Marichromatium purpuratum 984: one gene and its partner. The protein of the gene in region 2 interacts with the protein of the main gene of each other region in a pairwise test. Links are inferred from orthologs where the notes say so. Each region holds a gene or a part of one and is shown on either strand. Other genes may lie near its edges.

What was found. The genes of interacting proteins can lie anywhere in the genome.
Region 1: the proteins of secA (region 2) and secB interact in binary tests that used the Escherichia coli proteins (3 or more experiments, as listed by UniProt). The link is inferred for Marichromatium purpuratum 984 from one-to-one orthologs.

What each region holds. Positions count from the first base shown.
Region 1 is NZ_CP007031.1:3,742,405-3,745,376, forward strand. The notes cover bases 18-2,918. They hold secB (protein-export chaperone SecB), read left to right. Parts: upstream 18-1,171; coding sequence 1,172-1,666; downstream 1,667-2,918. Other genes in these bases: MARPU_RS16260 (ArsR/SmtB family transcription factor), read left to right, coding at 71-433; MARPU_RS16265 (rhodanese-like domain-containing protein), read left to right, coding at 590-1,027; MARPU_RS16275 (NAD(P)H-dependent glycerol-3-phosphate dehydrogenase), read left to right, coding at 1,663-2,673; MARPU_RS16280 (tRNA (cytidine(34)-2'-O)-methyltransferase), read right to left, coding at 2,713-2,918. Outside these bases: more of MARPU_RS16280, read right to left, coding at 2,919-2,972. UniProt on the Escherichia coli protein: One of the proteins required for the normal export of some preproteins out of the cell cytoplasm. It is a molecular chaperone that binds to a subset of precursor proteins, maintaining them in a translocation-competent state.
Region 2 is NZ_CP007031.1:3,208,387-3,211,792, forward strand. The notes cover bases 47-3,381. They hold secA (preprotein translocase subunit SecA), read right to left. Parts: upstream 3,076-3,381; coding sequence 247-3,075; downstream 47-246. Other genes in these bases: argJ (bifunctional glutamate N-acetyltransferase/amino-acid acetyltransferase ArgJ), read right to left, coding at 47-242; MARPU_RS13925 (M23 family metallopeptidase), read right to left, coding at 3,321-3,381. In the rest of the region: more of argJ, read right to left, coding at 1-46; more of MARPU_RS13925, read right to left, coding at 3,382-3,406. UniProt on the Escherichia coli protein: Required for protein export, interacts with the SecYEG preprotein conducting channel.

The DNA.
Region 1 (2,972 bases), 530 kb from region 2 along the record:
GTGCCGCATCGCGCTTGACGGACAAAGCGTTTATCATCTTATGGTGAAACATTGATTAGACACGATCACGATGGTGAGCAAGCTGAGCCAGTCTCCCCCCCCGATCCTCAACGCCGCCGGCACCGAGCCGCTCGACCTGTTCGCCGACGACGCGGATATCGAACGCGCCTCGCGTTCGCTCAAGGCGATGTCGCACCCGCTGCGGCTGAAGATCCTGTGCACGCTCGGCGAACAGGAGGTCAGCGTGCAGGAGATCGTCGACCATGTCGGCACCTCACAGAGCAATATCTCCCAACACCTGGCGATCCTGCGCGACAAGGGTATCCTGGCCTCGCGCAAGGACGCCAACCGTGTCTACTACCGTGTCAGCGACGGTCGCACCCTGCAGCTGATCGGGATGATGCGCGAGGTCTTCTGTCAGCACGTTCGCTGACGCCTCCGGGGTGTCGCCTGCCGCCGCGGCTCCTTATACTCTGAACCCCCTTTGCATCAGCGCCGGTTCGCGCGATCTCGCCGCCGCACCCCGATCAGCAGCGGTGACGGGCGGCACGCGAGCGGCGCTCCAACATTCATGTGAGACTGCATCGCGATGTCGCTAGACCAGCTCGTCCAGTTCGTGGGCAACCATTGGCTCCTGTTCCTGGCGCTCGTCGTCATCCTCGGGTTGCTCATCCACAATCTGATCGTCGGCAGCAAGGGCAGCGTCGAGCCGCTCGGGGCCACCGAAATGATCAACCGCCAGGATGCGGTGGTGATCGACGTGCGCCCGGCGGCCGACTTCGCCAAGGGGCACATCCTCAACGCCATCAACATCCCCATGAACGGCTTCAAGAATCAGCTCGCCACCGTCGCCAAGCACAAGGGCAAGCCGATCATCGTCAATTGTCGCTCCGGCTCGCAGTCGCAGATGGCCTGCGCCCAGCTGCGCAAAGAAGGCTTCGAGGAGGTCTACAACCTCCGTGGCGGCATCATGGGCTGGGAGGCGGCGAGCCTGCCGCTGGCCCGCGGCGGCAAGAAGAAGCGCTAAACCCCGCCCGCGGCGCGGCGAGTCCGATCGGCCCGCCGCGCCGCGGGTACCATCGCCCCGTCCCGGCTCGCCGGGGCCGATCCGTTCCCGCCGCCCGGCGCCAGCAAGGACGCCGGCGGCATCACCAGACACAGGAATCGCGGCATGGCCGACAAGCAACAGCAGACCCCCGAGCGTCAATTCTCCGTCCAACGCGTCTACATCAAGGATGTCTCCTTTGAGTCCCCCAATGCGCCCGAACTCTTCCGCGGCGAATGGACCCCGAAGCACACCCTCAACCTCAACACCCAGATCAACGACCTCGACCAGGATCACTACGAGGTGGTGCTCGAGGTCACGGTGACGGTCAAGGTCGGCGACAAAACCGCCTTCATCGTCGAGGTGCAGCAGGCCGGCATCTTCAGCATCGCCGGTTTCCCCGAGCAGGAACTCGGCCCGATGCTCGGCGCCTACTGCCCGAGCCTGCTCTTCCCCTACGCCCGTGAAGTGGTCTCCGACCTGGTCTCCAAGGGCAGCTTCCCGCACCTGGTGCTGCAGCACGTCAACTTCGACCTGCTGTTCGCCCAGCACCAGCAGCAGCGTGCCCAGCAGGAGGCCCAGCAGGGCGGCACCGCGCCGACCGAGGCGGTCCAGCATTGAGCACCACCCCCAGCGCCCGGATCGCGGTCATCGGCGCCGGCTCCTGGGGCACGGCGCTGGCGCTGCAACTGGTGGCCAACGGCCACCAGGTCAGGCTCTGGAGCCATGAGCCGGAACAGATCGCTGCACTCCAGCGCGACCGCGAGAATCGCCAGTTCCTCCCCGGCGTGGCCTTTCCCGAGGGGTTGATCCCCACCGCCTCGCTCGCCGAGGCCCTGGCCGACGCCAGCGACTGTCTGGTGGTGGTGCCGAGCCATGCCTTCCGCACCGTCGCCCGCCAGCTCGCAGCACACCTCTCCGAGGGCTTCGGCGTGGCCTGGGCGACCAAGGGGTTGGATCCGGGCAGCAATCAGCTACTCCATCAAGTCGCCCAGGAGGAACTCGGCGAACGACCGCTGGCAGTGGTCTCCGGGCCGAGCTTCGCCCGCGAGGTCGGCGACGGCCTGCCGACGGCAGTCACCGTCGCCGCCGAGCGCGAGGCCTTCGCCCAACACATCGCCGGGTTGCTCCACGGCGGGCGCTTCCGCGCCTACACCAGCAGCGACATGGTCGGGGTGGAGATCTGCGGCGCGGCGAAGAACGTGCTGGCGATCGCCACCGGCATCGCCGACGGTCTCGGCTTCGGCGCCAACACCCGTGCGGCGCTGATCACCCGCGGTCTGGTCGAACTGATCCGGCTCGGTCAGGCGCTCGGCGGTCGCCCCGAGACCTTCATGGGGCTGGCCGGGATGGGTGACCTGGTGCTCACCTGCACCGACGACCAGTCACGTAATCGCCGCATGGGACTGGCGCTGGCCGGGGGCGAGAGCATCGAAGCGGCACGCGCGCGCATCGGCCAGGAGGTCGAGGGTGTGATCACCGCCAAGGCGATCCACGGCCTGGCCCAGCGTCTCGGCATCGAGATGCCGATCAGCGAACAGGTCTATCTGGTGCTCCACGCCGGGGTCTCGCCGGCACAGGCGACCCAGGCACTGCTCGAGCGCGAACCCAAGCCCGAGTTCCACTGACCCCCACGCCCGGACCGCGTGCGGTCCGGGCGCCCGCCCTCAGCGTGGCGCGGCACCGGCAAACCCCTGCTGGCGCCAGGCCTCGAATACCACCACCGCGACCGCGTTGGAGAGATTGAGACTGCGATTGCCCGGACACATCGGGATATAGAGCCGTTGCGACTCGGGCAGCGCCTCGATGCGCGCGCGCGGTAAACCCCGGGTCTCCGGACCGAACAACAGCGCGTCGCCGGGCTGATAGTCGGGCTTGGTATAGGGCACCTGACCATGACTGGTGAGCGCAAACAGCCGCCGCGGGG
Region 2 (3,406 bases):
GCGTTGGCGTTGCCGGCGTTGATCAGCAGATAGCGCGGCGCGGCGCTCGCGAGATGGCGGCGCGCCAGGGTCACCGGCGCGGCACAGAAGGCGTTGCGGGTGAACACCGCGGCGCAGGTCGCGCCCTCGGCCAGCTCCATCACCACCAGGTCGTCACGCCCCTGGTAGCGAATGCCGGCGGCGGTGGCCCCGAGCCGGATGCCGGGAACCGGGAGGAAGTCGATCGCGTCGCTGGTGTTCATGGTCTCAGTCCGCCTTGCCGTGACACTGTTTGTACTTCTTGCCCGAACCGCAGGGGCAGGGCTCGTTGCGACCGATCTTGCGACCGTCGCGGACGTAAGGCGCATCGGCCTCACCACCGGGCTGAGCGCCACGCCCCTCCTGCTCGGCACCAGGCTCCGGCGCCGTCCGTCCACCGTCGAGACCGGTGAAGGCGTCGTGCTTGAACTCGAAGCCAGCGCTCGGCGCGGCCTCACGCTCGGGTAGCTCGGCCGCGGTCTGCACCTGCAGCTTGGCGAGGGTGGCAACCACCTCCTGCTTGATCGAGTCGAGCATCGCCGAGAACATCTCGAAGGCCTCGCGCTTGTACTCCTGCTTGGGGTTCTTTTGCGCGTAACCACGCAGGTGGATGCCCTGACGCAGATAGTCCATGGCGGCGAGATGATCCTTCCAGTGCGCGTCGAGGGTCTGCAACATCACCGCCTTTTCCAGCTCGCGCATGTTGTCGGCGCCGACCACGCGCGCCTTCTCGGCGCTCTGCTCGGTGAGGGTCTCGGCGATGCGCGCGCGCAGCGTCTCCTCGTGCAGCGAATCGTCCTCCTCCAGCCAGCGACGCAGCGGCCAGTTGCCGCCGAAGTGCTCGGCCAGGGCCTGCTCGAGACCAGGCAGATCCCACTGCTCCTCGAAACTCTCCGGCGGCACGTAACCGTCGATGAGCTGGCCGAGCACGTCGCCGCGCATCGCCGCGATGGTCTCGCCGACGTCGGTGATGTCCATCAGCTCGCGCCGCTGGCGGTAGATCACCTTGCGCTGGTCGTTGGCGACGTCGTCGTACTCGAGCAGCTGCTTGCGGATGTCGAAGTTGCGACCCTCGACCTTGCGCTGGGCGTTCTCGATGGCCTTGGTCACCCAGCGATGCTCGATCGCCTCGCCCTTTTCCATGCCCATGCGCTTCATCATGGTCCCGATGCGCTCGGAGGCGAAGATGCGCATCAGATTGTCTTCGAGCGAGAGATAGAAACGCGAGGAGCCAGGATCGCCCTGACGCCCGGAACGACCACGCAGCTGGTTGTCGATACGCCGCGACTCATGGCGCTCGGTGCCGATCACGTGCAGACCACCGGCGCTCATCACCGTGGCGTGACGGCTCTCCCAGTCGGCGCGCAGCGCGGCGGCGTCGGCCCCGGCGCCAACGGCCTCCAGCTCGGCCTCGAGGTTGCCGCCGAGGACGATGTCGGTACCACGACCGGCCATATTGGTGGCGATGGTCACGGTCCCCGGACGACCGGCCTGGGCGATGATCGCCGCCTCGCGCTCGTGATGCTTGGCGTTGAGCACCTGGTGCTCGATGCCTTCCTTGGTGAGCAGGTTGTCGATCAGCTCCGAGGTCTCGATCGAGGCGGTACCGACCAGCACCGGCTGACCACGCGAGACGCAGTCGCGCACGTCCTCGATGATCGCCTGGTACTTCTCCTCCTGGGTGAGGTAGACCAGATCGCCGCGGTCGTCACGCACCGTCGGCTGGTTGGTGGGAATCACCACCACCTCGAGCCCGTAGATCTGCTGGAACTCGTAGGCCTCGGTGTCGGCGGTGCCGGTCATGCCGGCGAGCTTGGGGTAGAGACGGAACAGGTTCTGGAAGGTGATCGAGGCCATGGTCTGGTTCTCGGCCTGGATCGCCACGCCTTCCTTCGCCTCGACCGCCTGGTGCAGCCCCTCGGACCAACGCCGCCCGGGCATGGTGCGCCCGGTGAACTCGTCGACGATGATCACCTGACCGTCGCGCACGATGTAGTCGACGTTGCGCTGAAACAGCGCGTGTGCGCGCAGCGCCGCATAGACGTGGTGCATCAACGCGATGTTGGCCGAGTCGTAGAGGCTCGCGCCGGCGTCGAGCAGGCCGGCCTCGACCAGCATCTGCTCGACGCGCTCGTGTCCTTCCTCGCTGAGGTAGACCTGGCGCATCTTCTCGTCGACCGAGTAGTCACCGGGGCCGAAGTCGGGCTTGCCCTCGTCGTTGGTGATCGGGTCCTGGCGGGTCAGGCGTGGGATCAGGGTGTCGATCTTGTTGTAGCGATCGGTGTCACCCTCCGAGGGACCGGAGATGATCAGCGGGGTCCGCGCCTCGTCGATGAGGATCGAGTCGACCTCGTCGACGATGGCGTAGAAGGGGTCGCGCTGGACCCGCTGCTCGGGGCGGAACGCCATGTTGTCGCGCAGGTAGTCGAAGCCGTACTCGTTGTTGGTGCCGTAGGTGATGTCGGCGGCATAGGTCTCGCGCCGCGTCACCGGACGCAGATGACGGTAACCCTCGCCCTCGACCGGTTCATGGGCCGGGTCGAGCAGATAGGATGCGGCATCCGGCCCCATGCCACCGGAGGAGTTGATGACGCCGACCGAGAGCCCGAGGAAATGGTAGAGACGCCCCATCCAGGCGGCGTCGCGTCGCGCCAGATAGTCGTTGACGGTGACCACGTGCACGCCCTTGCCGGGCAACGCGTTGAGATAGGCGGCGAGGGTCGCGACCAGGGTCTTACCCTCACCGGTACGCATCTCGGCGATCTTGCCGTCGTTGAGCACCATGGCGCCGACCATCTGGACGTCGAAGTGACGCATGCCGAGCACCCGTCGCCCGGCCTCGCGCACCACCGCGAAGGCCTCGGGGAGCAGCGCCTCGAGGGCCTCGCCGTCGGCCAGCCGCTTGCGGAACTCGGTCGTCTTGGCGGCGAGCGCATCGTCCGACAACCGCTCGATTTCGGGTTCGAGTGCATTGATCTTCGCGACCGACTTCAGCAGCGACTTGACCAGGCGATCGTTGCGGCTGCCGAAGACCTTCTTGAGCAGTTGAGTGACCATCGAATTGACTGAGACCTGTGCCTAGGAAAATCGGGGAATTGTACCGGATTTGCTTGACCGTTGCGGGACCACCGGGGGCGGAGCCCAGGGCTCCCGCGCGATCATCACCATCCAAGGACCACCTTGGCGCAGCATCGTTCGTCAAGAGCCGCCCTGAGGCCTTGGCGCTCAATGCTGATCGAGGAAGGAAGGAGCACGACACCATGGAGGCGCGCGATGCGCCCCGCTGAACCCGCAAGCGGCGCTCAACCGCCCGACTGATCGGCACCGGCGTCGGCCAGGGTGCGCTTGGGCGTCTTGCCAAGGTAGACCATGGGGTCAACGGCCTTAC